Linked DNA regions of Lentimonas sp. CC4. Each later gene encodes a partner of the first gene's protein in a complex. Links are inferred from orthologs where the notes say so. Each region holds a gene or a part of one and is shown on either strand. Other genes may lie near its edges. The genes, in order: groL and metK.

The links.
Region 2: the proteins of groL (region 1) and metK are in contact, whole or in part, in a cryo-EM structure (PDB 8P4O), measured with the Escherichia coli proteins. The link is inferred for Lentimonas sp. CC4 from one-to-one orthologs.

What each region holds. Positions count from the first base shown.
Region 1 is NZ_CACVBO010000001.1:437,230-452,325, forward strand. What follows is about bases 12,185-15,096. They hold groL (chaperonin GroEL), read right to left. Parts: upstream 14,514-15,096; coding sequence 12,855-14,513; downstream 12,185-12,854. Other genes in these bases: GZZ87_RS01920 (hypothetical protein), read right to left, coding at 12,185-12,418; GZZ87_RS01930 (co-chaperone GroES), read right to left, coding at 14,559-14,846; dnaK (molecular chaperone DnaK), read right to left, coding at 15,002-15,096. Outside these bases: argC (N-acetyl-gamma-glutamyl-phosphate reductase), read left to right, coding at 1-705; bifunctional glutamate N-acetyltransferase/amino-acid acetyltransferase ArgJ, read left to right, coding at 733-1,968; argB (acetylglutamate kinase), read left to right, coding at 2,032-2,922; GZZ87_RS01890 (acetylornithine transaminase), read left to right, coding at 3,025-4,209; argF (ornithine carbamoyltransferase), read left to right, coding at 4,280-5,218; GZZ87_RS01900 (arylsulfatase), read left to right, coding at 5,492-7,000; GZZ87_RS01905 (DUF4345 domain-containing protein), read left to right, coding at 7,267-7,644; GZZ87_RS01910 (DNA topoisomerase IV subunit B), read left to right, coding at 8,039-9,892; GZZ87_RS01915 (alpha/beta fold hydrolase), read right to left, coding at 10,020-11,480; more of GZZ87_RS01920, read right to left, coding at 11,513-12,184.
Region 2 is NZ_CACVBO010000001.1:2,104,021-2,119,131, reverse strand. Bases 5,574-8,500 are described here. They hold metK (methionine adenosyltransferase), read right to left. Parts: upstream 7,654-8,500; coding sequence 6,493-7,653; downstream 5,574-6,492. Other genes in these bases: GZZ87_RS09230 (leucine-rich repeat domain-containing protein), read left to right, coding at 7,996-8,500; ahcY (adenosylhomocysteinase), read right to left, coding at 5,574-6,448. In the rest of the region: GZZ87_RS09255 (TonB-dependent receptor), read left to right, coding at 28-1,866; GZZ87_RS09250 (hypothetical protein), read right to left, coding at 2,507-4,435; more of ahcY, read right to left, coding at 5,003-5,573; more of GZZ87_RS09230, read left to right, coding at 8,501-9,579; GZZ87_RS09225 (ATP-dependent DNA helicase RecQ), read left to right, coding at 9,888-11,834; GZZ87_RS09220 (AraC family transcriptional regulator), read left to right, coding at 11,908-12,729; ptsP (phosphoenolpyruvate--protein phosphotransferase), read left to right, coding at 12,914-15,111. UniProt on the Escherichia coli protein: Catalyzes the formation of S-adenosylmethionine (AdoMet) from methionine and ATP.

The DNA.
Region 1 (15,096 bases):
TCGACTACAGTTTACGCAGACTACTACGGCCATAAACACCCAGCACCACATTTACTAGCTGCGGCACCTTACGTCATCCCCGAACTCGCGGACGACAAATGGAAAAGTGCATCGCTCATCGCCTGCCCAGGTTGCTATCCCACCAGCATTCAACTGCCACTGGTTCCACTACTGAAGGCAGGCCTGATCAAGACCGATGGCATTGTAATCAACAGCTACAGCGGCGTCAGCGGCGCTGGCCGCAAGGTCGCCGAAGACTTCATCTACTGCGAACGCAACGAAAGCATGAAAGGCTACGGCATGCCGAAGCACCGCCACCTCTCCGAAATCGAAGAACAACTCAGCAGCGCAGCTTTCGCAGATTGTATCGTGCAATTCAACCCGCACTTGGCACCCATGTCGCGGGGCATTTCGACCACCATCGTCGCTAAAGCCAAGAAAAGCTCACTGCAGAACATCTACTCGACCTGGAACACAGCCTACGCCGACAAGCCCTTTGTCAGCGTGCTTCCAAGCGGCACGTATCCAGACACCAAATACGTGACTGGCACCAACCGGGCAGACATCTCTGCCGTCTATGATCCACGGACAGACAACTTCATCATCACCTCTGTGATTGATAATCTATTGAAAGGAGCCAGCGGCCAGGCCGTGCAGCTGCTCAACCTAAAGTTCGGCTTCAAAGAAACAGCCGGACTGGTCTAAAACCTGCATAACACGCCGCCTACCGACATGAACACGCCACTTACAGTCAAACTCATCGAAGATTCCGGCGGCCTCGCAGACTGCCCTGGCTACAAACTTGCCGGCGTGCCCGCCGACATCCGGGAAACCGGCGATACCAAGCGGCTCGATGTAGCGCTCTTCATTTCCGAAGAGCCTTGCAGCGCAGCCGGTGTATTCACATTGAACGACGTCTGTGCCGCACCAGTCAAAGTGTGCCAAGCAATCCTCGCAAAGAGCGCGGACAACATCGCGGGGTGCATCTCTAACAGTGGCAATGCCAACGCAGCCACTGCCGAGCAGGGCATGGCGGACGCGAAGCAAATGAGCACACTCGCGCAGCTCGAAACAGGCATCGGCGCCCCTTTTCTCGTCTGCTCCACTGGCCGGATTGGCCGGAAGCTACCGATGCAAAAGATCGAAGCAGGCATCGCAGCAGCAGCGAAAGCACTTAACAGCGAACGGCAATCCTCACTCAACGCAGCCGATGCCATCCTCACCTCCGACACACGGCGGAAGGTCGCCACCGCACAGTTTGAATACGAAGACCAGACCATCACAGTCTCTGGCATGGCAAAGGGCGCAGGCATGATCGAACCAAACATGGCAACGATGCTCGCCTACGTCGTCACTGACCTACAGGCAAGCGGTGCACTGCTCAAAACAGTCATCAAAGAAGCCTGCGATAAGACATTTAATTGCATCTCCATCGATGGCGACATGAGCACCAACGACACGGTGCTACTCTTCGCAAACGGCAAATCCGGCATTCAAGCCGAAGCAACGCCAGAGCTCCTCGCCGCGTTTAAAGACGCAGTCTATCAAGTCTGCGATAGCATGGCCGAGAAAATCGTCGGCGATGGCGAGAAGGTCACCAAGCTCATTGAATTAACCGTCAAAGGCTGCAAATCAAATGCCGATGCCGAGAAAGTCGCCCGCGCAGTGGGAAACTCCCTACTCGTTAAAACCTCTTGGTATGGCTCCGACCCCAACTGGGGACGTCTTGCCGATGCTGCAGGTTACGCCCGTGTCGGCCTCGACGAAACCTGCTTCGATATCCACTATGATGACTGCCCCGCCCTCATTGGAGGCCGCCCACAGGACGACAAACTTCAGGAGTGGAAAGACATCGCGGCGAAAAACCGCTTCCGCATCACACTCAATCTAAATCAAGGCGAAGGCACCTTCCGTCTCCTAACCTCCGACCTCAGCGAAGCCTACGTAGACTTCAATAAATCGGAGTAGTCGCTTCGCGCTCTTTAAACGTTTCAGCGTTTCAGTTTTTCCAAAGTTTCAGCTTTTCAAATAATGATAAACACCGACCACCTCGACGTCACCACTAAGGCAGCCGTGCTCCTCGAAGCACTTCCCTACATTCAGCGGTTTCGTGATTCCATCTTCGTCGTCAAATACGGCGGTGCATTCATGGACGATGCCGACCCGAAAGTGCGCACACGCGTCGCCACCGACATCGCATTCCTAGCAGCTGTCGGCATCAAAGTCGTCGTGGTGCACGGAGGTGGCAAGGCCATCACTCGTGCCCTCGCTGAGTCTAATGTTGAGACTCGGTTTGAGCATGGTCTACGTGTCACCGACAAAGACTCGGTTCAGATCGTCGAACATACACTCAACAAAGTCGTCAATCTCGACATTTGCGAAATCTTGCAAAAGAAGAGTGCTCGCCCTCTCGGCATCGATGGCAATGACGTGCTCGTTTGCGACAAGAAAGACGTCGTGGTCGATGGCGAACACGTCGACGTCGGCTTTGTTGGCGAAACGCACACTGTCAAAACCAAGATCATCAAGAAAGCACTGAACGACGGATACATCCCAGTGATCTCACCGATCGCTTGTGACGAAGACGGGCAAGTGTATAACACCAATGCCGACGCAGCCGCTGGCCGTGTCGCCGCCGCTCTACGCGCACGCCGCCTCGTTTATCTCTGCGACGTGCCTGGCCTGATGCGCGACATGAGCGACCCCGAGTCACTCATCTCATCGCTCAAAGCCGACGAAGTCGCAGGCCTCGTCAAGGATGGCACTATCAGCAAGGGCATGATCCCGAAGACCGACAGCGCAGTCAAATCCCTCCGCAGTGGCGTGCACCGCGTGCACTTCGTCGACGGCGAAAACCCACACAGCCTCCTACTCGAGATCTTCACCGACAAAGGTGTCGGCACCGAGATCGTAAACGGCTAAGGCTTCCATTCGTAGGGCCTTTGCTCGCAAAGCGCCGCCCAGCAGAGTCAGCCGGTATCAAAGGCACTCCTAATTCGTAATTCCCAATTCCTAATTCTTCCCATGCATCACCCAACTCTCATGAAAAACTACGGCCCGCCCGCGTTCAACGCAGTGCGGGGCGAAGGCGTATATCTCTACGACGAGAGCGGCACACGCTTCTTGGATTTCGGTAGCGGCATCGCCGTCACATCTGTCGGCCACTCACACCCGAAATGGGTCAAAGCCGTGCAAGACCAAGCCGCCACCCTCACCCATTGCAGCAATCTTTACGGCATCCCTGGCCAGCAAAAGCTCGCTGACCGGATCATCGAAAAGGCTGGCCCAGGCCGGACACTGTTCTGCAACAGTGGTGCGGAGGCCAACGAAGCGCTTATCAAACTCGCACGGCTCCACGGCCGGAATCTCTCTGGCGGCGAAGAAGACAAGCGGTATACCGTCGTTGCAGCCGAACACGCCTTCCACGGTCGGACCTTCGGCGGCATGGGCGCCACACCGCAGGAAAAAATCCAAGGTGGCTTCCGGCCAATGCTGGACGGTTTTAAATTTGGCCAGCTCAACAACATTGAAAGCTTCGACAAACTCGTCGACGACACCGTCGCCGCTGTATTCATAGAATCCATACAAGGCGAAGGCGGCATCTTCCCTGCCGAAGACAGCTTCCTTCAAGAACTACGGGCACTCTGCACCGAGCGGGGCGCACTGCTCATGCTCGACGAAGTGCAATGCGGCATCGGCCGGAGCGGACACTTCTTTGCCTTTGAAAAGAGCGGCGTAAAGCCAGATGCAATCGGTATGGCCAAAGGCCTCGGCGGTGGCTTCCCAATCGGCGCGATCTGGGTATCCGAGCCCTATGCAGAACTGTTTCAACCCGGCTCACACGGCACCACGTTTGGCGGTTCGCCACTCGCTTGCGCCGCAGCCAATGCCACACTCGACATCATCGAAGAAGACAACCTCCTCGATGAGGTCGCCACGAACAGCTCGATCTGGCACGAAGGCCTCCAAGATTTAATCAAAAAGCACCCACAACACATCGCTGGCATGCGGGGTGCTGGATACATGGTCGGTCTCCCGCTTCACGCCGATGCACTTGCCGTCACTGCAGCCGCTCGCGCCAAAGGCATGCTGATCGTCCCCGCAGGTCACAATACCATCCGCCTCTTACCAGCACTTACAGCCACCCTCAAAGAACTCGCCGAAAGCGTCCGCATTCTCGACGAAGTCTTTGCTGAGCTGGATTCTTAATTGCTACGCCATTTCCGCGCAGCTCCATTGTCATTCTTAATTCCAAATTCTTAATTCCTAATTGAATCAGATGCACCATTTTCTAAAAGTCACCGACTTCACACTCGAACAAGCACAAGAAGTCTTCTCCCTCGCAAAGTCCCTCAAAGACGACCGGTTCAACACGCCCGCCTCGCTCAACAAGCAATCGTGGGGACTACTCTTCTACAAGAGCAGCACTCGGACACGCGTCTCCTTTGAGGTCGGCGTTAACGAGCTAGGCGGCTTCCCGATCGTGCTCAATTCACAGAATACACAGATCGGTCGCGGCGAAACAGTCGAAGACACTTCCAAAGTGTTGTCACGCTACCTCCACGGTCTCGTAATCCGTGCCTACGAGCACGAAGTCGTTACCGAGTTCGCTAAGCATGCCACCATGCCGATCATCAACGGCCTGACCGACTTCAACCACCCCTGCCAGCTTTACACTGATATCTTCACCCTGCTTGAGCGCTACTCGCCCGACGCAGTCGATATCAACACGCTCAAAGGCAAGAAAGTCGCCTTCCTCGGAGACAGCGCCTGCAACATGGCGAACTCTTGGATTCTCACCGCCGCCATGTTCGGCATGGAGATCGTCGTCTCTGGCCCCGAAGGGTATGAGCCGAAGCAAGCCGTAATCGATGCGCTCAAAGCCGATGGCCTGCCAGTGAACTACACTTACACTTCCGATGCGAAGGAAGCGGTCAAAGACGCCGACGCGATTTACACCGATGTATGGGTATCGATGGGTGATGAAGCCGAAGCCGAGCAGCGCCTCAAGGAAATGGCACCGTATCAAGTCAACGCCGAGCTCCTAGCACTTGCTAAGCCCGACGCCTACTTCATGCACTGCCTGCCAGCACACGCCGGCGAAGAAGTCAGCCAAGACGTGCTCGACAGCCCGCAAAGCATCATCTTCGACGAAGCTGAAAACCGTCTCCACGCTCAGAAAGCGATCATGGCCAAGCTGGTTGAACTGAACGGCTAAAGGAGCGTGGGCAACTCGCCCACCGCAACCACCAATGAAGGCGAGTCGCCCTCACTCTTTTTCAAAACGCATCTCAGCAATGAGGTGCGTTTTTCGTATCTAGTCTGCGCACCAACTTCCGGGATCAAGGAAAACTCTGCCCACTCAGGCATCAGGCCTGAGATCCACGATTTTACTCACTTTAATCTAAATGTGCAGATTGCAAACGAGGTTAAACTGAATCTGTTTAGTGATTAGTTAGTTTACCTCACCACACGTATAATACCCCAAACTATGAATAAGTTCTTCACCTCATGCGTCCTAATGCTTACCAGCCTATCGGCCGGAGCCGCCGAGAAGCCAAACATACTGGTCATCTTTACCGATGACATCGGTGTTTGGAATGTAAATGCCTACGCGCGCGGCATGATGTCCACTCAGACACCCAATCTCGATAGCATAGCAGCGCAGGGCATGCTCTTTACCGATTACTATGCCGAACCGTCCTGCACCGCTGGACGTTCGGCATTTTTGACAGGACAATTCCCGGTTCGCACTGGCATGCATACTGTCGGCTTACCCGGAGGCCCAGCCGGCCTCCGCCAAGACACCCCAACGCTACCTGAACTACTAAAGCTTCAAGGCTACGTCACAGGCCAATTCGGCAAGAACCACCTAGGTGATCGCGACGAATTCCTACCGACGATGCATGGGTTCGACGAATACTGGGGCTGGCTCTATCACCTCAATGCGATGGAATATGTCGAAGATCCTGATTGGCCTCAAGGCGAGGAATTCCAGAAAAAATTCGCGCCTCGCAATGTGATCCACGCATGGGCACAGCCAGATGGCAGTCAGAAGATTGAAGACGATGGCCCACTCCCAATCGAGCGAATGCGAACACTCGATGACGAGGTCAACCGCCACACGATTGATTTCATTACGCGCGCAGTCGAAGCAGATAAACCGTTCTTCACATGGTATTGCCCCTCGCGCGGACACGTCTGGACACACCTCTCCCCAAAGTATGAAGCAATGCTTGGTAAAAATGGCTGGGGACTCCAAGAAGTCGTCATGAAGGACTTGGACGATCATGTCGGTGAAATCCTAGGAACACTCGAAGCCCTCGGCGTGGCAGATAACACGATCGTCATGTTTACTGCAGATAATGGCCCAGAGATCATGACATGGCCAGACGGCGGCATGACTCCGTTCCGCGGCGAGAAAGGCACCACCTGGGAAGGTGGCGTGCGCGCGCCGATGCTCATTTCATGGCCCGGTAAGATCCCGCCCAATACCGTGAATAATGGTTTATTTGATGGTAAAGACTGGATCCCGACACTCGTCGCTGCTGCCGGTGGCCCTGCCGACTTGAAGGAGCAATTGTTGACTGGCTATAAAGGCCATAAGGCACACTTGGACGGATATAATCAGCTTGGCCTGCTAATGGGCACTGAAGAATCCAAGCGCAAGGAGATCATTTACTATGAACGCACACAGCTCCAAGCCGTGCGTTATGGGGACTGGAAGGCGCACTTCGTCATCCAGCCGCACGGTTGGGCAGGCGCAAAAGAAGAGTTGAATGCACCCATGCTCATCAACTTGCGTCGCGATCCGTTCGAACGTGCTCCGGATGAATCCGGCATGTATATCAACTGGATGGGCAAGAAGATGTGGGCATTTGGCCCTGCCCAAGCGGTTGTCAAACAGCACCTCGCCACCTTCAAAGAATGGCCCGCCGTTTCACCAGTCAAGAATCAGGCTCAAATTGAAGCGACCTTAGAAGATATGGATCGTCGATAGGTAGTGCCAGAGATGATCCATTACACTTTCGAGACTGCGAGTGCGCGATACGCAGCACTTAGCAGTCCCGTTTTTTAAACCTCAAAAGAGTAGTTAGAAGCTAGTAATCAGGAGTTAGTCCCAGATCATTAGTTGCTTACAATATCAGAGAGGTTCGCCAAGCTGGCGAGCCCTCAACATCCCGTAAGTCCCTGACACAGAAATACTAACTCCTACCTCCTGACTTCTAACTCCCGCATCTAGGTTAAACCTCAACAAAGGTCCTTATGAATCTAAAAAAATACCTACTCATTGTATCGTTCGCAACGATTTGCGTCATCGGAGCCATCTATGGCATCTCACCGGCATGGTTCTTCGATACCTTTCTAATCAATTCAAGTGCACCAAGCGTGGATCAATCCCACATCCTAAGAGCCGTCATGATGCTCTACATCGGACTCGGCTGCTTTTGGCTGTATTGTGCGTTTTCAGATAAATATCGAGATGCAGGCGTCGTCGTTCTGGCCATCTTTTGCGGAAGTCTAGTCAGTGGCCGTATCCTGAGCATCATAGTCGACGGCATGGCCTCGCCGATCCTGTGTGTATACATCGCCATGGAATTAGCCCTAGTGCCGATCTGCATTTGGCTACTGAAGCGAGGTTAACTCAGCCATTTAACTGAAATCAATTCCCCAAAAGGTAATCATGGCAAAGCTGGTCGAGCTGAATTCGTAGGTTCTGTCTGTTTCACCGCAAGCCCACACGATGTTTTAAAAATCAACGCGCTCCCGCAACGGAGCGCGTTTTTTTGTTTGGGAGGGACGATCTCCGCATCGTCCGTAAGCGGAATAGTAGAAGCGACACTCATGTCGCTTTGGTTCACTGAAGAGCGGCAAGAGTGCCGCTTCTACAGATGAGTCGCGGCACACAACTGCTCCAACTCTCAAAAAATTCAAATTTCGATGTTGGACGTTGGACGTTCGACGTTCAGATTGACCACAGCCCCTTGGCAGACCTCCATCCTAATTTCTAATTCTTAATTCCTAATTCTACCTACCTGTGTCCGCGAAATATAACGAAGACAGCATCAAATCCCTCGACTGGAAACAACACATCCGCCTGCGCCCGGGTATGTATATTGGTAAATTGGGCGACGGCTCGTCTTCCGACGACGGCATTTACATCCTCCTCAAGGAGGTGATCGACAACTCGATCGACGAGTTTGTCATGGGCAACGGTAAGATCATCGAGGTCAACATCGACAGCACCCACGTGGCGGTGCGCGACTACGGCCGCGGCATTCCGCTCGGCAAGCTCAAGGACTGCGCTTCAAAAATCAACACGGGTGCGAAATACGACTCCGAAGCCTTCAAGAAGTCCGTCGGCCTCAACGGTGTCGGTATCAAGGCAGTCAACGCCCTCTCCTCCGAATTTGAGATTCAAGCCTTCCGCGATGGCAAGACCCGCTCAGTCACCTTCTCTCAAGGCGAAGTGCTCTCCGAAGATAAGAAGGACAAATCCGGTAAAGGTGCCGAAGATGGCACCGCGCTACGCTTCGACCCCGACCCTGAAATTTTCGGCGCAATTCGCTTCCGCGATGACTACGTCGAAGACATGCTGTGGAACTACGCCTATCTGAATCGCGGACTGACCATCGTTTATAACGGCAAGAAGTTTAAATCAGAAAACGGCCTCAAGGATTTGCTCAACAACAAGTTGGACGGCGAACCGATGTATCCAATCGTGCACTTGAGCGATACCGACATCGAGGTCGCGTTCACACACAACGACTCTTACGGCGAAGACTACTACTCCTTCGTCAACGGCCAGCACACCACGATGGGCGGCACGCACCTCGCTGCTTTCCGTGAAGCACTGGCGAAGACCATCAAAGACTTCTTCAAAAAGGACTTCGACGCGGTTGATATCCGCACCTCGATCTGCGCTGCCGTGGCAGTCAAAGTCGAAGATCCCGTCTTCGAATCTCAGACCAAGACCAAGCTCGGCTCCACGGAAATGGGTCCTAAAGGTCCAACCGTGCGCACCTTCTTGATCAATTTCATCAAGCAGGCACTCGATAATTATCTGCACCGCAATCCCGAGACGGCTGACATTTTGGTCAAAAAGATCCAAGAGTCCGAGCGCAACCGCAAGGAGCTCAAAGGTATTCAAAAGCTCTCTCGTGAGCGTGCGCGTAAGAACAAGGTGCACAACAAGAAGCTGCGTGATTGCCGCGTGCACTATGGAACAAAGGCAGATCGTCGCCTCGAATCCACGCTATTTATTACCGAGGGCGATTCCGCATCGGGCTCGATCACCAAGGCGCGCGACGTCAACACACAGGCCGTGTTCTCGCTCAAGGGCAAGCCGCTCAACTCGTTTGGCCTGACCAAGAAAGTCGTTTACGAAAATGAGGAGTTCAACCTCCTGCAGGACGCCCTCAACATCGAGAACGGCCTCGAAGACCTACGCTACAACAACGTCGTGATCGCCACCGATGCCGACGTCGACGGTATGCACATTCGCCTGCTACTGATCACGTTCTTCCTGCAATTCTTCCCCGAGTTGATCAAGCAAGGCCACCTGCACATTTTGCAGACGCCGCTGTTTCGCGTGCGCAACAAGAAGGTGACTCGCTACTGCTACAGTGATGAAGAACGCCGCGAAGCGATGGAAGAGTGTAAGCCGAAGCCAGAAATCACCCGCTTCAAAGGCCTCGGTGAAATCTCACCCGACGAATTTGGACACTTCATAGGCAAGAGCATCCGCCTCGATCCCGTCATCATCGGCAAGGGCATGACCATTAAAGAAATGCTGACCTTCTACATGGGCAAAAACACACCCGATCGCCAGGAGTTCATCATCAATAATCTTAAGATTGAGAAGGACGAGCCAGAGGCAGTGAGTGCGTAGCCGCTACGCGGCTAGTTAGGAGTGACGAGTGATAGTGAAAAAACGTAGTCGGGTTCCTTCAGGTGCCCGACCGACATGGCCATCGTTGGCATTACCTCCAATCGGGTGGCCAGCTTATGCAAGCCACCTACTTTTGACTAAAGTGATCCACAATCCGTTGCTCTTGGTATTCGTAAAACGGATTCCAACGAAGTCGTAGCATATCAGCGGCGGCGATCGACAGCACACCTTTCTCTCCACGAATGGCCAAGGCACCGAGATGGATCCGTGTTTTATCCTTGCGCGGGCCAGCGCCATAGATCGGATCTTGCTCCGCAAAGGGCAAGGCGACGTGTGATAGTGAGTAAATCGTTTCAGGCCATTTCAAGCCAATCGAGCTCAGTTGCGGCTCATGGATATGTGGGGGATACGTATGCGCCTCAACCGCCTCATTCCTCGCATCCTTATTGGTAATTAGGGTAAAGATATAATCGCGAGTGGCCTGCGCCTCCAAAAGTCCGACATCTGGAATTTTCCCAGCTTTCAACAGAGGCTCTATTTCAGCAGATCGATTGATATCATACACCACTAACTCATGCCCCACATCGGCTGGCAGTAGATCAAATAAGTCCTTCACCAACGCCGGAGCCAACACCGTCGAATCGACAATCGATTGAAACGCCAAGACATTCGGGAACCCCGACAACTGCCCATCTGCTTCTAGCTGTTTAAGACTCTCGCGGTTCGCAACCGTCAGATTATGCGCAAGCATCCCGGCATTCGCAGGAAACGACGTGTATTTATACGGGTCATACTCAGGCAAGACCGACTGCCATTGTAGTTTATTCAAACGTAAGACGTAGCCGATACGCTCCTGCCAGATGGATAGGACCGCCATCCGCGTGATCCCAATCTCTGGAGAGAGCAGAGCCATACCTTCTAACTGCGGCAGACTCGGATCTTCAATGGCATCAATTGCATAACGCACACTGAGCGCCCCTCCGTTTGAAAAGCCTACGACGTAAAGCGGTTGATCGCCGACGGCGGCCTTTAAAGATCGCATCCCGACGCGCACTGCTGCCGCCATGTCTTCCCACGTCGTGACTGTCAAAGCCGACGGTGCCGTGCCATGCCCTGGTATGCGTAGCCCGATGACATGCGCACCCTCTTGATTCAAACGCTCACCAATCAGCCGTAAACTATAGGGGGAATCGGTTAGACCATGCAACAGCAGCACGCCACTCTTCGCTTTTTCCGCAGGCATCTCGAAACTACGATTCCAATTTACATCCCAAGCAGTCGCATCCGAAAGACTGCCTCGCGTATATCGATTCACATCCAACTCATCAGGTGTATCACTATCCGTGTAGATCAACTCATTGAGTTGCTGAAACAAGCGATCCTCTAACTCCAAATAGTCCTGAAAACTGCTGACGTCTGAATCCTCCGTAAACTCTGCATCCAACACCACTTCATGCCACAGTTGTAGATCCGGCTTATTATTCATCATCTTCACAGCAACGATGAGTAACATCACGACCGCCCCAACGATCCCATACAGGAAGCATTTTAAAGCGTAGGAGGCGGTGCTCATGACCATTTTTTTCATAACAAAAATACGTTGAATTGATATTAGCGCCTCTAGTTCTTGCGGGCACGCGCCTTCTGGATGACATCCATTTTGTTCAACTCTTGAGAGATGTCATTCCAAAGTTTCTCTTTACCACCCGTCGGCCCCGATGGCACCGCTTGCGCCTCAGATCCTTCGAGATACGCACCGTGCGCCTCCAAGTAGCGCTCTTTAAAATCATAATACGACCAGCGTCCCTCAAAGCCCATGCGCACGATTAAATCGTTAAACAAACTGCGACGGATTTGAAGGTCCTTGATCCGTAAGATTTTATAATACTCATCTTCAAAGACTTTAAACTCAGCGGCCTCACGTGCCTCTATTGCGCGCTGCTGCATCTGAGCTTGTTCCACAATCATATCAAGCGAAACATTCCCGGCCGCTTTCTGTGCGCGCAGCAGCTCTAAGTCATCCGCGGCACGTTGCCCCACACGGACGTGATACAGCACCGGAATATTGGAGCCTAAATAATAGCGCACAAAAAACAGTGCACGGTCATTCGCTTGCACGTTCTGCACCAATGGATCTAGCGCCACCTGAGGCGATAGAAAGACATCGCCTGCATCATTTTTCACATACGTCCACAAGTTTAAATCATGATCCGAGCGATACGCGACAAACGAACCCGGCATCTGGCCTTTGAAACTCTCATCGACTGAAAATGTCAGATGCTTGCCTTTCTCCCAGATCAACTGCTGCAACGGCATATCACCATAGGCAATATCCTGAAAATGGACCCCCATCACACCCGTTTGATATAAGGGCTCCGGAATCACCTTCGTCAGCTCTCCATAAAATACATGTGTCGACGCATTGTAAGTGCGCACCAGATCCCACGTGTCCTCCACCTTCGGCTGCGCCACGGAAACAGGACACAACTGCAAGATCAGGTAACAAACTAGAACAACGCGTTTCATACCTAGAGAGCTAAACGGATCATCCCAATTGGCTAGATTAAAACAGGCGCTGAGTTGAAGTGGCGCTTGATTTGGGGAGGGACGAGGCTCGGTGCTTATGCTCGGCTGACGGCGCAGAGGCCGTCCCTCCCGCAAAACTAAATAAGCGGTTAAAGATCTGGGTTCTATTCCCATCCTCAGATCGAAACCGCTTCAGGCTTCGCAACAGCTACGCGACGACAAGTCGCGGTTTCCGCAACACAAAACCGATGTATCCCTACAGACTGACTGCACCTCCACTCTGACTGACGCGACTAGCGTCGCATCGCTACCAATATATTGGACTGCCAGTCGATGTGTGATTCTACACGCCCACGAAAAAGCCCCGACCGTTTCCGGTCGGGGCTTTGTTATAATCTGTAGTATTAGCGTGGTGGCTAAAGTAACCGCAAAGCGATTACATCATGCCGCCCATTCCGCCCATTCCACCCATGCCGCCCATGTCAGGCATGCCATGACCACCAGCAGCGCCGCCTTCTTCAGGAGCGTCTGTGATCATGCACTCAGTGGTGAGGAGCATACCAGCAACTGAACCAGCGTTTTGAAGCGCGGTGCGAGTTACCATGGCTGGATCAACGATACCAGCAGCAAGCAGGTCAACGTATTCGCCAGTCGCGACGTTGTAACCCTTCGAGCCCTTGGACTTGAGAACTTCAGAAACGACGAGCGAACCTTCAACACCTGCATTCAAGCAAAGCTGACGAAGGGGTGCTTCGATCGCACGACGCACGATCCATGCGCCGAGTGCTTCGTCACCTTCAAGTGTGCCAGCAGCTGTTTCGATTGCCTTAGCAGCGCGTAGCAATGCGACGCCACCACCTGGAAGGATCCCTTCTTCAACCGCAGCACGTGTTGCGTGCAATGCATCGTCCACGCGATCCTTCTTCTCCTTCATTTCTGGTTCAGTCTGTGCACCAACATTGATGACGGCGACACCACCAGCGATCTTAGCAAGACGCTCTTGGAGCTTCTCACGATCGTAGTCAGAAGTCGTTGCTTCGATTTGACGGCGGATCTGCTTGACGCGGCCTTGGATCTCGGAGCTCTTACCGCCACCTTCGACGATAATTGTGTTTTCCTTATCAACCGACACGCGCTTTGCGCTACCGAGATCGCTCAACTGAACGTTCTCAAGCTTGATGCCGAGATCTTCAGTGATGCAACGACCGCCAGTGAGCACTGCGATGTCTTCAAGCATTGCCTTACGGCGATCACCGAATCCAGGAGCCTTAACAGCTGCTACATTCAATGTGCCACGGAGCTTATTCACGACGAGTGCAGCAAGTGCTTCGCCTTCGATGTCTTCAGCGATGATGAGCAATGGCTTGCCGGACTTAGCAGCGAGCTGAAGGAGTGGAAGCACTTCGTTCAGGTTGCTGATCTTCTTCTCGTTGATGAGAATGTAAGCATCGTCGAAGTTCACTTCTTGAGACTCAGCGTCTGTGCAGAAGTATGGAGAGAGGTAGCCCTTATCGAACTGCATACCTTCGACAACGTCGAGGGATGTTTCGATACCCTTAGCTTCTTCAACGGTGATTGTGCCGTCTTTACCAACGCGGTCCATTGCGTCTGCAATGATGTCGCCGATTTCAGCATCCCAGTTCGCAGAAACAGTTGCAACCTGACGAATTTCTTCGCGGTCTTTGACCTTCTTGCTTTGCTTTGCGAATGCCGCAGTTGCCGCAGCAACAGCCTTATCGATACCACGCTTGAGGTAGATCGGGTTCGCGCCAGCAGCTACGTTCTTGATACCTTCACGGTAAACCGCTTCAGCGAGAACGGTTGCAGTAGTAGTGCCATCACCAGCAGAGTCTGCTGTCTTAGAAGCCACCTCACGCACCATTTGTGCGCCCATGTTTTCGTAAGGATCAGCGAGATCGATTTCCTTAGCAACGGTGACACCGTCCTTAGTCACTGAAGGTGCACCGAACTTCTTGTCGATAAGAACATTACGTCCCTTCGGTCCGAGTGTTACTTTGACAGCCTTAGCAAGTGTTTCAACACCTGCTAGAATCTTTTTACGTGCTGCTTCATCAAATAAAATTTGCTTAGCCATAATGTGTTATTTCTTTAAATTGTATTTTGTTGATATGAGTGATCCTTAAGCAATAACGCCGAGGATGCTGTCTTCTTCGATGAGGATATATTCAACACCATCGACTTTGACAGGAGTGCCACCGTAGCCAGGAAGGAGAACTTTATCGCCCACCTTCACATTGAAAGGAATTGCCTTACCAGCGTCGTCTTTCTTGCCAGTGCCAATTGCTACAACTTCAGCTTCTTGAGATTTTTCTTTAGCAGAATCAGGAATGATGATGCCGCCGCGGATTTGTTCGTCTTCTTCAATGCGTTGCAAAAGAACGCGTTCACCGAGTGGTTTGATTTTCATATTTTTTTTGTATTTTTGGTTTTGAGAATGATTAAGAGGAGCTAGAATTAAGGAGTTAGAAGTTAGTGTTTAAACACCTACAGCGACTGTGTTGTCACTATACGTGAGTATGATTCTATCTTCTAACTCCTTGTTCCGAACTTCTTTTAAAGAGATTATTTTTTGTCGTCTTCGTCGACTACTTCGAAGTCGGCATCAACGGTTTCAGCACCTTCAGCTTGCTTTGGCTCGGAAGCCTCACCACCCGGAG
Region 2 (15,111 bases), 1.7 Mb from region 1 along the record:
ACAGCATCCACATCACTTGCAATTTTAATGCTCTCACTCTCCGGCACTGCCTTTGCCGAAGACGTGCCGACGACCATCGAAGGAGAAAGCGGCGGCTTCGCGCTACCGACCTTAGTAATCAACGGACAAGAGACTGCGAACTTATTGCCAGTCACCACTTACGATTCGCTCGTCTCGGATCTACAATTCAATCCCCGCGTCGATTTACAGGCTCGTAATATGGCTGAAGCACAGGGCGACGTCAGCATTCGTGGTGGCATCTTCGAGAACACCGGCTTCCAAGTCGGCGCAGCGACTATAATCGACCCACAGACAGGTCACTACTCGGCCGAACTACCCATCGCACCGGAAATGATGGGGAATGCACAGGTATTGACTGGTGCAGATAATGCGCTCTACGGATTTAATAGCAGCGTGGGCACCATCAAATACGACTGGAGCCAGATCCAAGACGGCGGCAGCGCCACCGTCGGCGGCGGCGATCACGACCTCAACTTCCAACGCATCCACCAAGCATTCACTGGCGACTTCGCCAATACCGATGAATGGAGCTGGGGCGTCGAAGCAGAATATTCCCGCTCCGAAAGTGACGGCACCATCAAACATGGCGATCACGACTTTAACCGCACCACAGGCCGCGTGCAACTCCTCGGGCCAGAGTCGCAGACCGACTTCTTCGCAGGTTATCAGGAGAAATTCTTCGGTTGGACAAACCTCTACACACCTTTCGGCGTGAACGAGACTGAAAACCTGAAAACCCGACTCTTCTCAATCAACCACCAGCAAAACTATGGCACAGACAGCAACTGGGAGTTAAGCACCTACTACCGCCGCCACAGCGACTACTATGTTTACGATAGAGAAAACCCTGCGATCTACAATGCCACCCATGAAACAAAGTCCGGCGCACTGGCCTTTGCTGGCAAACATGAAATCAACGAGGCCTTCGCCATCAATCACTCCTCGCAATTCACTGCAGACAACATCGACTCTACATCACTGGAGAACAACTTCACATCGCGCAGCTACTACAAGGTGAGCATCCTGCCAGAATATCGCATGCAGCTTGCCGAAAACGAAAAGCTGAGCGTTCGCGCAGGCGCCACTTATGACGATACCAACCGCGATAGCTCTAAAGTCTCGCCCATTTCGGACATCACTTGGAAACGCACCCACGCCAATGGCCAATTCGACAAGGTCTACCTATCCTACGCACAAGCCACACAAGTCGCAGGTTACACTGCCATCGGAGGTAGTGAAACTGGCGGGCTTTTCCGTAGTAATTACGACCTGGATCGTGAAACCAGCCAAAACCTTGAATTAGGCTTTGCCCTGGATCGCACCGAATGGAGCTTCCAAAGTGCTGTCTTCTACCGTTGGGACGATGACCTAGTCGACTGGACTTACTCAAATTCAAACACGTCAGCCCGCTCAGCCAACTCAGTCGACATCGAAACATTCGGCATCGAGCTGATCGGCACACGCCGCTGGGGTAAGGTCGAAGGCATCATCAGCTACGCTTACCTACACAAAGACGAAGACTACGGAGATGACAATATTGACGGTAGTTACTACGCGCTCAACTACCCCGATCATCGTGCAACCCTCGGCGCGATCTGGCGCCCCATCGAGATGCTCGAGTTCCGTATCGACAACGAATGGCGCAGCCAAGAAGACAACGACCTTCGCAACGGCAGTAATAACGCCTTCTTCACCGTAGTCGGACTCAGTATCTTCCCGCCACAAGTCGATGGCCTCGAGCTCTTCGCCTCAGTCGACAATGCATGGGACGACGACTTCGAAGAAGTCCCCGGCACACCCGGACGCGGCGACCAAGTCTCCGTCGGTGCGACTTACCGCTGGTAAACACCTTTCCATTGAATGAATCAGAGCCTTGTCGCACCAGCGACAAGGCTCTTTTTGTTTAGATCAGCTGCGCAGTCTTATACCACATCAATATATTTTTAATCTGAATGGTGACTCGATTCGTAGCGGACTGACGAAGTCATTTCGACCACCAAACCTAAGCGCGAACACTCTGCACGAAACCGCTTCACGGCTCCGCTACAAAAGAATGCAGCAAAGTATGAGATACACAGGCCGCAGCAAGTTCTCGCAACAGAGTTTCGAGGCTACAAATCAAATCACACGGATCGAGACAGTGCCCCAGAGCACTACAAACAGCACCCCTCCCCTCACAACTATACTGACCCGCATTATGTATTGTGGTTCTTCATGGTTCAGAAATCTTCGTAGGGGTCGTGCTCGCGCGAACCGCGAAGGCAGGAGGCGTTGCGAAACTCAGTGATATTTAGGCCTTTGCGCGGTCTTCAGCCTTCGCCAAGGCTACGGACTGACACGTCGCAAAGCAAAGCCCCGACCTTAGACAGAGAAGTATAATGAAGGCACTTTTCACAAATTATGATGCGCGCCAGTATATAGGCACAAAAAACGGGCATCCGGCCGAGCGTTAATGCTCACCGAATGCCCGCAAATTTAAGAATCGCTATGCTTTAGGCTCAGCTTCGTCAGTAGTCTCTGTAGCAGGTGCTTCGGGAGCTTCTGTTGTTTCAACCTCAGCAACTTCAGGTGCGACTTCAGCAACTGGCGCTTCAGCCTTCGCTTCTTCGACCACTGGCGCTTCAGGTGCAACCTCAGCAACCGGCTCTTCAGCCTTCGCTTTCTCAACAGCAACTGGCGCTTCTGCAACGGCAGCCTTCGGCTCAGCAACTGCTTCAGCTTTCGCCTTCTTCGGTGCTGGCTTCTTCGCTTCCTTCGGCTTTGCTTCAGGCATCGGCGGAGCTGCAAAGAGACGGCCATCGCCATACTCGGTGACGTAGCCTTCAACGATCAACCAACGCAAATCAAGCATGAGTTGATTCAGGCGCTTCTGCTCGTCCTCACTTAGCTCGACCTTCGGCATCGCTTCAGTCGAAGCAGCGGCATCCGCTGCTGGAGCAGGCGCTTCAACCACGGCTGGAGTCTCAGGAGCTTCGGCAACTGCTTCGCCTGCTTCAGCGGCTGCGGCAGCTACTTCTGCGGCAGCGGCCTTCGCTGCTTCGGCTGCGGCTGCGGCTGCGGCAACTTCGGCCTCAGTCATTTCAAGCTTAGCGGGCTGCTGACGCTCGGTATCGATATCGATATAGAGTTTAGGCAATTTCGACGCCGATGTATTCGGATGCTTCTCGATGAACTCGATCAACCCCTGGATGGATGGCGTAAAGACAGTCTTACTGTCGCGGAATTTACGTTTAACGGCACAGACGAAGGATACGCCCTTGGAGCCCTTTTTATAAACGGCAAATTTTTGACGACGCAGACGACCGCGAATGTTGTTCGCAGAATCAAGTGGGAAGTGTAGTTGCTGCTCAACGTAGGATTCTACCGAACGGCGAATATCGCCCTTTGGCAGACGCTCGATATCGCGACCTGCAAAGCGAATCGTCTCACCGGAGCTGACGATCTTATCTTTGCGATGCTGCAATAGGAAGAAACGCACAGCCTCTAGGGACTCAAACGATTCAGCCTCACCCTCCTGGCGATCCTTCACGGTGTAGCGCGCGCCCTTCTTCATCGACTCCACCCATGCATCGATCGACTCCTGCTCTTTCACCGTTTCAACCTTTGATACAAAGCGATCAAAGGACATGCCTGTGATCTTCGCAGCATAGTGGCGCTGCAAGAATTCTTGGTAACGGTGGTAGTTTGGCGGCCCGAGTAAGTCACCCGTGACCGAGCAACGGTTGACCATCTGGAAATTCCCCTTTGGTGCTTCGACCTCAATTTCTTCGACATCGAAGAATAGGTCGAGGTGATTGCTCAACACATGGTTGATCGCGGCCTCTTCAGAATCGAATGGCAGATGCCCTGGAACTGCAAAGAACAACGGCGCAGGCTTCTCGCCAGCTTTCGCTTTGTTCTCTACCACTACGACATAACGCTCGGGCTTTTCTAGGATCAGGTGCGCGATCTCAAACAGTTGATAAGTGCGAACGGTAGAACGTAGGCGCTTGACCAATGCTTCGAACGCTTCGTCCTGCGGATAAATGTCCACTTTAATGGTCGGCTCGAAAATAGCCCGCTGATCTGGACGACCTCCACCACGGCGATCACCACCACGACCTTGAGGACGACCTCCGCCCTGAGGACGACCTTCGCTACCACCTTGCGGACGACCTCCACCGGGTCCACCTTGAGGACGGCCAGCGCCGCTAGGACGTGCGCCACCTCCAGGCCCACGACGATCACGTGAACCACCGCCACCAGAGCGTTTCCCCTTACCGCGTGAATCTCCACGAGACTCAAACTTCTTTAAAGATGGACGTTTAGCGTTCTCGTCTGCCCATGAAGGGCCGAAGTCGAGACCGGAAAGTGTATTAAGATCGAGTGCCTTTTTAGAGGACTCTTTAGGTTTATCTGCTGGTTTTTCAGCCATAGCGTTATTCGGGAAACGAGCCGAAAAGAGTCGGCCACGTGAATTGAGTGGTTAAGTAAGGTTATTGTGCTAAGGGAAAGAACTCCAACATTCAAGTCATCTAGCTGCCTTTTTTTAACTATTTTTCATTTTTTGAAAATTTATGTTGATCTCTCCAAAATCTCACCTATCACCTTCGAACTTCACCGCGTTAAAGCGCAGTAAATTTGGTCGAATGGTGGAATTGGCAGACACGCATGTTTAAGGGACATGTGCCGAAAGGCGTGGGGGTTCAAGTCCCCCTTCGACCACCACTTTTAAAACCGAGCCTCAGGGCTCGGTTTTTTTGTGCCTGCAGCGAGAGGATGTAGCGAGAGGGACGAGCTCCGGCTCGTCTTGCGGCGTGCTGGTGCTTTGGTTCTGTGCTGAGGCTCGGCGCTTAGGCAGTGCAGACGGCGCGTAGGCCATCCCTCCCAACGAAACTCACAACACTGGATTCGCGGCAGCATAACAAAAAAAGCGCCCTCCGAGGAGGACGCTTTCGAAAATAGGATCTACTGTAGACGCGACAAAGCGCATCCCTCCGACCTAGTAGCGGTAGTGCTCTGGCTTGTATGGGCCAGATGGCTTCACGCCGATGTAAGAGGCCTGCTCTTCGCTGAGTGTAGTGAGCTTGCAGCCAATCTTTTCGAGGTGCAGACGTGCCACTTCTTCGTCGATGTGCTTCGGCAAGATGTAAACTCCTGGAGTGTATTTCTCAACTTGCCTCCAAAGCTCGATTTGAGCGAGCGCTTGGTTGGTGAAGCTGTTGGACATCACAAAGGACGGGTGACCTGTTGCACAACCAAGGTTCACAAGGCGTCCCTTGGCGAGCAAGTAGATGCTGTGACCGTCTGGGAAGGTATATTTGTCCACGGCACCTTCGTTGTCAGGCTTGATCATTTCAACTTCAACGCCAGGCATCTTGTCGAGTGCATCCACGCCGATTTCGTTATCGAAGTGACCGATATTACAAACGATCGCTTGATCCTTCATCTTCGACATGTGGTCTGCAGTGATGATGCCGTAGTTACCTGTAGTGGTGACGTAGATGTCACCCCAGCCAAGTGTATCTTCGACCGTTAAGACGCGGTAGCCTTCCATTGCAGCTTGAAGTGCGCAGATCGGATCGACTTCGGTCACGACGACTTGCGCGCCCATGCCCTTCAGTGCCGCCGCACAGCCCTTGCCCACATCGCCATAGCCACAGACGACGCCGACTTTACCCGCGATCATTACATCGGTTGCACGCTTGATACCATCGAGTAGCGACTCGCGGCAGCCATAGAGGTTATCGAACTTCGACTTGGTCACGGAGTCGTTCACGTTGATCGCAGGCACGAGGAGCTTGCCCGCGTTGTGCATTTCGTAGAGACGGTGCACACCTGTAGTCGTTTCTTCCGAAACACCCTTCCAGTCTTTGACGACCTTGTGAAAGTGATCCTTCGAAGAATCTTCAGCATGAATCTTTTTGAGCAGTGCTTTGATCACAGACTCCTCATGGCTGCCGGACTCGGAATTCACCCAGTCGCTACCATCTTCAAGTTCATAGCCCTTGTGAATCAGTAGCGTCGCATCGCCACCGTCGTCGACGATGAGCTCTGGACCAGAACCGTCTGGCCATGTGAGCGCTTGTTCAGTGCACCACCAGTATTCCTCGAGTGTCTCACCCTTCCAAGCGAAGACCGGCACACCGAGATTCTTCGCCACGTAGGCCGCAGCATGATCTTGTGTGGAGAAAATATTGCAAGAGCACCAGCGCACATCCGCACCGAGCTTCTGAAGCGTTTCGATCAAGACCGCGGTCTGAATGGTCATGTGCAACGAGCCCATGATGCGCACGCCTTTGAGCGGTTGCTCATCCGCGTATTTTTCGCAGGTCGCCATAAGACCTGGCATTTCGAATTGTGCGATCTCGACTTCCTTGCGACCGAAGTCCGCAAGTGTGATGTCTTTGACCTTATAATCTGTTTTGGTAAGTGTGTCTGTGCTCATAATAGTTTAATTTCGAATCCTAATCGTTCTCTTAGTCGTATTCCTTACAGTGCAGCCTTCAATTCGTCGGCTTTGTGAGTGGACTCCCATGGAAGGTTGTCCTTGGCGAAGTGACCGTAGTGTGTGGACTCGCGGTAAATCGGGCGCAGCAGATCGAGCTGGCTGACGATGTCGGCCGGCTTGAAGCTAAAAACCTTCTGTGCTGCAGCCGCTATTTCGGCATCGCTCACGGTGCCAGTGCCAAATGTATCAACGTGCACGCTGGTCGGGTATGGGTGACCGATCGCGTAAGCGACTTGTAGTTCACACTCATCCGCGAGACCAGCGGCGACAATGTTCTTAGCCACCCAACGCGTAAAGTAGGCTGCAGAACGGTCCACCTTGGATGGGTCTTTACCAGAGAAAGCACCACCACCGTGACGCGCCCAACCACCGTAGGTGTCCACGATGATCTTACGTCCAGTTAAACCAGCGTCACCTTGCGGGCCGCCAATTACGAAGTTACCCGTTGGGTTGATCAAATACTCGGTCTGATCGGTCAGCATCTCAGCTGGCAGCACCTTACGGATCACTTCGATACAAAATGCCTCAATCTCGGCGTGCGCTTTACCTTCCGCGTGCTGCGTTGAGATCACCACGTTCTTAATGGCGACTGGCTGACCGTCCACATACTCGAGTGCGACTTGGCTCTTCACGTCCGGGCGAAGCCAATCAACTTTAAGCTCCTTGCGCTGACGTGCCATCTCACGGAGGAGACGGTGTGCATACATGATCGCAGCAGGCATCAATTCAGGAGTTTGATTACAAGCGTAACCAAACATAATGCCTTGGTCACCCGCACCCTGCTCGGCAGTTTTTTTGCCAGCAGCTTCAGCAGCATCCACGCCCTGTGCGATATCGGAGGACTGTGCCGTTAAAATATTCGAGACGAAGACCTGATCCGCATGGAAGATATCGTCGTCGTTGGTGTAACCGATCTCACGAATCGCTTGGCGAACGATCTCCTCGTAGTTGAGTTTCGCATTCGTGGAGATCTCCCCAGCAAGGAACACGCAGTTGCTCTTAACCAATGTCTCACACGCCACACGGCTATTGGGATCCTGCTCAAGACACGCATCTAATATGCTGTCTGAGATATAATCAGCGACTTTATCCGGATGACCTTCGCCCACAGACTCGGAAGAAAAGATGAAATTTTTGCTCATAAGACCGGTAAGTAATCCCAATACTCCAAATTAATCAAGCAACTTATCAACATATCAGGATAAAATGATATGTATGAATTCGACTCGTCGACAAATGCCACTTTCGACACAGGCATCCCTTCCACACGAATCAACATATTTTGCCCGCGAAGTTACGCCAAGAAACGCGAAGCTTGCAGAGAGCGGGTTTACCCCGCGATTGCAGATCACACGCCAGTGTCGAGCGAGAGGAACTGCCATCTAAATCAAAAAATCCAAATTCAACATACAGTTAGTTTGACATCAGCCTGCCTGACTCCACTTCTGGATCAGAATACTACTCCCAACAGCACGTAAATTCATATGAAACACCTACTCTTAAGCATCTTTATCATCTGCAGCCTACAGGTTAGCTCAAATGCAGCTGACGTTAGTGATTTAACCTATGTGATAGATGAAGATAGCATTACCATCACCGACTGTTACGCCTATGCTTCGGGTGAGTTGGTAATCCCTGAAACCATTGAGAGCATGCCCGTAACCAGTATCGGCGATTCGGCTTTCGAGTATTGTAGAAGGTTGACCAGCGTGACAATCCCCGAGAGTGTCATTAGTATTGGCGATTCGGCTTTCGATAATTGCGAAAATCTGACGAGCGTGACAATCCCCGTCAACGTCAACAATATCGGCGACAGCGCTTTCCAGGATTGCAGTAACCTAACGAGTATCGATGTGCATTCCTCCAACCAATACTATTCCAGTATAGACGGTGCCCTATTGGACAAGTCTCAGAGAACATTAATTAAATACCCAAGTAAGAAGACTGGCGCGTTCACAGTCCCTAACAGCGTCACCAGGATCAATGATCGGGCGTTCTATCGCTGCAGCTACCTGAACAGCATCACAATCTCTGACAGTATTACCAGGATTGGTTCTTCGGTTTTCACCAACTGCGACAACCTAATAAGTATCGATGTAGATCTGGACAATCGATACTACTCCAGTATCGCAGGTGTTTTATTTAACAAGCGCCAAACAACACTGATTCATTATCCAGCTAGAAAGACTGGGGCGTTCACAATTCCTACCAGCGTCACTGATATCGCCGATTATGCTTTCTATCACTGCAGCTACCTGAGCAGCATTACAATCCCTGACGGTGTCATTAGTCTCGGCTGGGCACCATTCGCGGGCTGCACGAGCCTGATTAGCGTGACGATACCGGACAGTGTCACTAGTCTCGACGGTTCAGCTTTCAGTTTTTGCAGCAATCTGACTAACGTAATAATCGGCAGCGGCGTCACCATTATAAGAGGTTCTGCTTTCAACAACTGTAGCAGCCTGACAAACGTGACAATCGGCAGCAGCGTCACTAGTATCGGCGGCTCGGCTTTCCGCTACTGCACCAGCCTGATCAGCGTGACGATACCTGCCAGTGTCACCAGTATTAGCTATAGTGCTTTCAGCCATTGCAGCAACCTGACAAGTGTCATCTTCGACGGAGATGCTTCGGTCAGCCTGCCCTCATCAGTCTTCTCAAATAACGCAACTGCTTTCAAAGTGTATTTTTATGAGGATGCATCGTGGCTTACCACGCCGACTTGGAAAGGATACGCAAGTGAAACGCTCGCCCTCAATGAGGACAGTGACGGTGATCAAGTTCCCAATAAACTGGAACGTGTGCTCGGAACGAACCCATTACATAAGGATTCCAACTTCAAAAGTTGGCACAGCCACGGAAATGAAAGCATGCGAATGCACTATAGCCCGCCCAATGAACACTGCCAATTTGCCATCGAATCAACAACAGACCTAAGCGACCCCGAAAGTTGGCAGGTTGATGAAAGCTTAACCTTCTCGGCAGATCCTAGTGAGCCAACCGTAGATTTACCGGTGGATGGAACAGAATCCGTATTCTACCGCATGCGGATCAGTGCGATCGAGTAACACGACAAGGGAGCTGTAGTATCACTGGAATCCACCCAAGACTAAGAAGTCAGATAAAAAAGTGGACCTAGGCTCGGTATAAGGCAGGACGTAGGTCTGCCGAAGATGGCGTAGCAATGCTACAACCGATCCTCCGCACAACCACCTAGCGAACTCGCGCTAGCGAGGTCGACGCAGCACGCCGCCAACACTCTGCAAGACGTGACTCGCGTCACATTGCTACGCCCAATCTCTGCGCAGACACAACTGCGCCGTTCGCATGGTTTAAACATGACACAAGGACAGATCTCAGTTCTTCTCCCCTACCCATGACCGAACAGACCGACCCACTTTCTATCCTCAAGACGACTTTTGGCTTCGACGCGTTTCGCCCCGGACAGGAGCAGGTCATCCAGACGCTCTTAGAAGGACGCAGTGCCAGCGCCATTTTCCCCACGGGTTCGGGCAAGAGTCTGTGCTACCAACTCCCCGCCCTTCTACTGCCGGGATTGACCTTGGTCGTCTCGCCCCTGCTGGCACTGATGAAAGATCAGATCGACAGCCTGCAGGCACGCGGCGTCGCGGCGGAACGCCTAGACTCCAGCCTCGACGAAGAAACCTATCGCCGCGTCACACAAGACATTCGCGGTGGACAACTCAAACTACTCTTCGTCGCACCCGAGCGCCTTGGCAACGAGCGATTCCTGAATCTCATCCACGATCAACGCATCAGCCTGCTCGCTGTCGACGAGGCACACTGCATCTCCTCGTGGGGTCACAACTTCCGCCCCGACTACCTGAAACTCGCCAGCGCCGCGAAAGAACTAAAGGTCGAGCGTGTGCTGGCACTCACCGCGACGGCCACGCCGCAAGTGTCCGACGATATGGCACGCGCCTTCGACATCGCGGAGGGCGACATCGTCAATACAGGGTTTCATCGCCCCAACCTAGAGCTGCGCGTTACCAGTTGCAGCGACTCAGAGCGACCGGCGCTTCTGGTTCAGCGCATGAAGGAACGCCCCGCGGGCGCTACGATTATTTACGTCAGCCTCCAACGTCATGCCGAAGAAGTCGCCGAGCATTTAGTCAAAGAAGGCTTCGACGCCAAGGCCTACCACGCGGGCATGAAATCCGAAGACCGCGTTGCCACTCAAGAGGCCTTCATGAACGGCGACGTGCCCATCATTTGCGCGACGATTGCGTTCGGCATGGGCGTCGATAAGTCCGACATCCGCTACGTGTATCACTATCAGATGGCCAAAGGCTACGAAAGTTACATGCAAGAGATCGGCCGCGCGGGTCGAGATGGCGCGCCTTCGGTTTGCGAGCTATTCGCCTGCGCGGATGATTGCACTGCCCTGGAAAACTTCGTCTATGGTGACACGCCTGATCCATCGAGCATCACCTCAATCGTCACGGAGTTGCTCGGCTCCGATGACGAAATCGACATTGCGATCACCGACCTTTCACGTCGCCACGACATTCGTCAGCTGGTGGTCAATACCTTGCTCACGCGCTTGGAGCTCAAAGGCATCATCCGCTCCGAGGGCCACTACTACGGCGACATTCGATTTGCACCATCAGGCAGCAGTGCCGAAATCCTCGCGCAGTATCCCGACAACCAAGCCGCCTTTATCCGTAAGATCTTCACCTGCTGCACAAAGGCACGCAAGTGGATCACTTTAGACATCGACAAAGCGATGGCACACACCGGTCAGCAGCGCAACGTGATCCTACGCGCACTCGACAGCCTACAACACAAAGGCCTCGCTCAACTACAACTCGCGGGCTACCGGCAACGCTTTCGCCGACTAGAGCAAGACGTCGACATCCCGGCGCTGTGCCAACAGTTACAGGAAACCTTCCTGCAACACGAAACGATGGAAATCAGCCGCATCGAATCCATGCTCGCCTATGCGCAAAGCGACAGCTGCCTGACAGGTAAATTGCTCCACTATTTCGGCGAACCGATTGAGCCCTGCGGCCATTGCGGAATCTGCCTCGGCGATGCGCCCGCGAAGCTAACGGAGCGCCACCATGCCAGCATTGAGAACACCGATCTGAGCAACTTCACTGCCCTCGTAGCAAAGAACGCCAAAGCACTTAGCCGTCCACGCCAGCAAGCCCGCTTTCTCTGCGGCCTCAATTCCCCTGCGGTCTCCGCCACGCGGGGCCTGCGCGGCAATCCGCTGTTCGGTAGCTACAGTGAAGTGGCCTTTGCTGAAGTGCTGCGCGCCCGCGACCGATTGACTCAAGCGATCGATACCGAGCTCTAATAAAAACCAAGTTTTTATTGCTCTGAAGCATTGATACTCATGATTAGTTTTCATATGCTTGGTAGCTTACAGCATGCAGTTTACCCCCAATTTTAATCTTCAAGACAATCTGATACGCTACTTCAGGGAAGATGTGGCCTCCGATGCGATCGAAATGGATCTGTTCGGTTTGCTGACGTCGTATACGTTGAAAGCACGCAGCGATGTGCAACCACGCGGCCTAGACTTTTATAGCATCGTGCATGTGACCCAAGGTAGTGCATGGCTTTGGACGCAATCCGATGCGCGCACCGCAGTCTCGGCTGGTGATTGCCTGCTGTTTTATCCAGACACGGCATTCGACTTTGCAGCTGCAACAGGCGATGCAACGGTGGACTGCATCTGCTTCAACGGTGGCTTAGCTGAACACTTAAAACAGACGAATCTATTAAACGAAGGGGTGCGCTCGATCGGCGCATCCAGGCGTTTGCTCAGCATCATACGACATGCCAAAGAAGGCACTCCAGCAGGTGCGCTCAGAGCACATAGTGCGTTGTTTCACTTATTTACTGAACTCGAAGTCGAACGCTTAAGCAGCACTGAAGCACCCTCACGTATCGCAGCCTTGATCGATGCCATCCGGCAACACCCCGAGATCTGGCGTGACAGTCACGAAATGGCCGAGTTCTGCCATTTAAGTGAAGCGCAGCTGCGCCGTGTGTTTAAACAAGAGACGGGGCTCAGTCCCAAAACATTCCAAGACACCGTGCGTGCGCAGAAGGCAAAAGAGCTACTTCAGAACGGATTCAGCGTAAATGTGGTATCCGATCTACTAGGCTATGCCGATCCATTTCACTTCAGCCGGCGCTTTAAAACACTCATAGGCAACACCCCACGCGATTTTCTAAATAGCTAATCTAAAGCAAGATTACCCCCATCATATCGAAAACAGTCATGCAAGATGCGCGTTTTGTCTATGTTCACATTCGACCAAACTAGATATACTTCTAAACATCGCGAATCATCATTAGGAAAAGTATCCCCACGATCCTACCCCTAACGATGCTTCAATCATTCGAACCCGTAATGATCAAAGAACAATGAAGTCAGACACCCCAAACAAACTAGAACTCCTTGCTCCCTTGTCAGGGCCAATGGTGCCGATCGAGAACGTCCCCGACCCTGTATTTGCCCAACGTATGGTCGGCGACGGCGTCTCCATCGACCCGACAACCAACCAACTACTCGCCCCATGCGATGGCACAATCACGCAGGTCCACCCATCACACCATGCGGTCACTTTCACGACCAGTGCAGGACTGGAGATCATGATGCACATCGGCATCGATACCGTCGCCCTCAAAGGGAAAGGCTTTAAACCTTTAGTCAAAGAAGGCCAAAGTATAGTTAGCGGCGACTTACTGATCGAATTCGACATGGACTATGTCGCTCGCAACTCAAAAAGCTTACTCACACAAATCGTCATCACCAACAGCGAGAACCTCACGCTCGATACAAATTCTGGATTTGTGAATGCAGGCAAGGACAGGCTCTTCACTGTCATCGGAGCGACCGCTGATACGAACAGCAAGGAGCTCGACACGGCATCCGCAATCAACTCCAGCCCAATCCAACTGGCGAATCCGGCGGGCTTACATGCACGACCGGCTGCGGTGTTGGCGAAAAAAGCAAAGTCGTTCGACTCCGCAATTGAGATCGTATGCGGAGAGAAACGCGCCAATGCCAAGAGCACGACCGCCATCATGAAAATGGAGATTGGCTCACAGGCAACGGTGCTGATTCGTGCATCCGGTTCGGATGCCGCTGAAGCGATCGAAGCCCTAACCGCTGAGATCATGTCTGGCCTAGGCGAAGATGTCACAAGCACGACCGTCGACACTGAATCAAAAATCGATACCCCCGAGAGCTCACCCGAGCCAGAGTCCGGCGACGTGAATAAGCTCACCGGTGTCAGCGCATCGACAGGCATCGCCGTTGGCAAAGTCTATCAGCTACGTAAGGTCGTGCTACACGTCGAAGAGTATGGCGAGGAGCCATCCATCGAGAAGCAGCGAATCGAACAAGGCGTTAAAACCGCCATCGGGCAGTTGCAGGGACTCTTCGAAGGTGCTGAATCAGCTGAAGCTGAAATCTTTTTGGCACATCAAGAGTTACTGGACGACCCTGAACTACTCGACGCCGCGATGGTCGAAATCAACCGTGGCAAGAGCGCTGCTTACGCATGGCAAAAGACCTACAAGAACGAGGTCGACAGCCTGGCAGCACTCGAAAGCACCCTACTCGCACAACGTGCCAACGACTTGCGCGATGTTGGCGAGCGCACGCTGAAATGTATTCTTGGCCACGAAGCTGAAGCACTGGAAATCCCAACAGGCAGCATCGTGATCGCCGAAGATCTCACACCTTCACAAACGGCCACACTAGATCGCACGAAGGTTTGTGGATTTGCGACGGTGCAAGGCGGCAGCACCTCACACGTAGCCATCTTGGCTCGTGCCATGGGCTTGCCTGCGATTGCTGGCATCGAACGTCGCGCACTGAGCCTAGAGAACGGCACTTCGATTATCTTGGACGGTAACACTGGCACCGCTGAGCTCAATGTATCCGAAGCAAAGCTCAGCCAAGCGCGCCAAATGATTGAGACGCTTGCCAAGCAACGCGCTGAAAATCGTGAGCATTGCATGGAACCGGCAATCACTAAAGATGGGCACACCATCAATGTGGTAGCCAATGCCGCGAACCTTCAGGACGTGAAACACGGCGTGCAATTTGGCGGCGAAGGCGTCGGCCTGCTCCGCACGGAGCTGCTCTTCCAAAGCCGCAACCAAGCACCGACCGAAGATGAGCAAGAGCAAGTCTATCGCAAAATGCTGAAGGTGCACGGCGACACGCAAACGCTAGTGATTCGAACCTTGGATGTGGGCGGCGATAAGCCACTGACCTACCTACCGATCCCGAAAGAAGACAATCCGTTCCTCGGTGAGCGCGGTATTCGTGTTAGCCTGAATCGCCCGGCCATCTTCCGCACACAGATTCGCGCGATCCTACGTGCTGCTGAAGCAGGCCCACTGGAAATCATGTTTCCGATGGTCACGACGCTCTCCGACTTCACTCGCGCCAAAGCGATCGTCGAAGAAGAGCGCAAGGCACTGGAGCTACCGGAAGTCAAAGTTGGCTTGATGATCGAAGTGCCCTCGACCGCACTCATGGCCGAGTCCTTTGCCGAAGTCGCCGACTTCTTCTCAGTCGGCACCAACGATCTGGCTCAATACACATT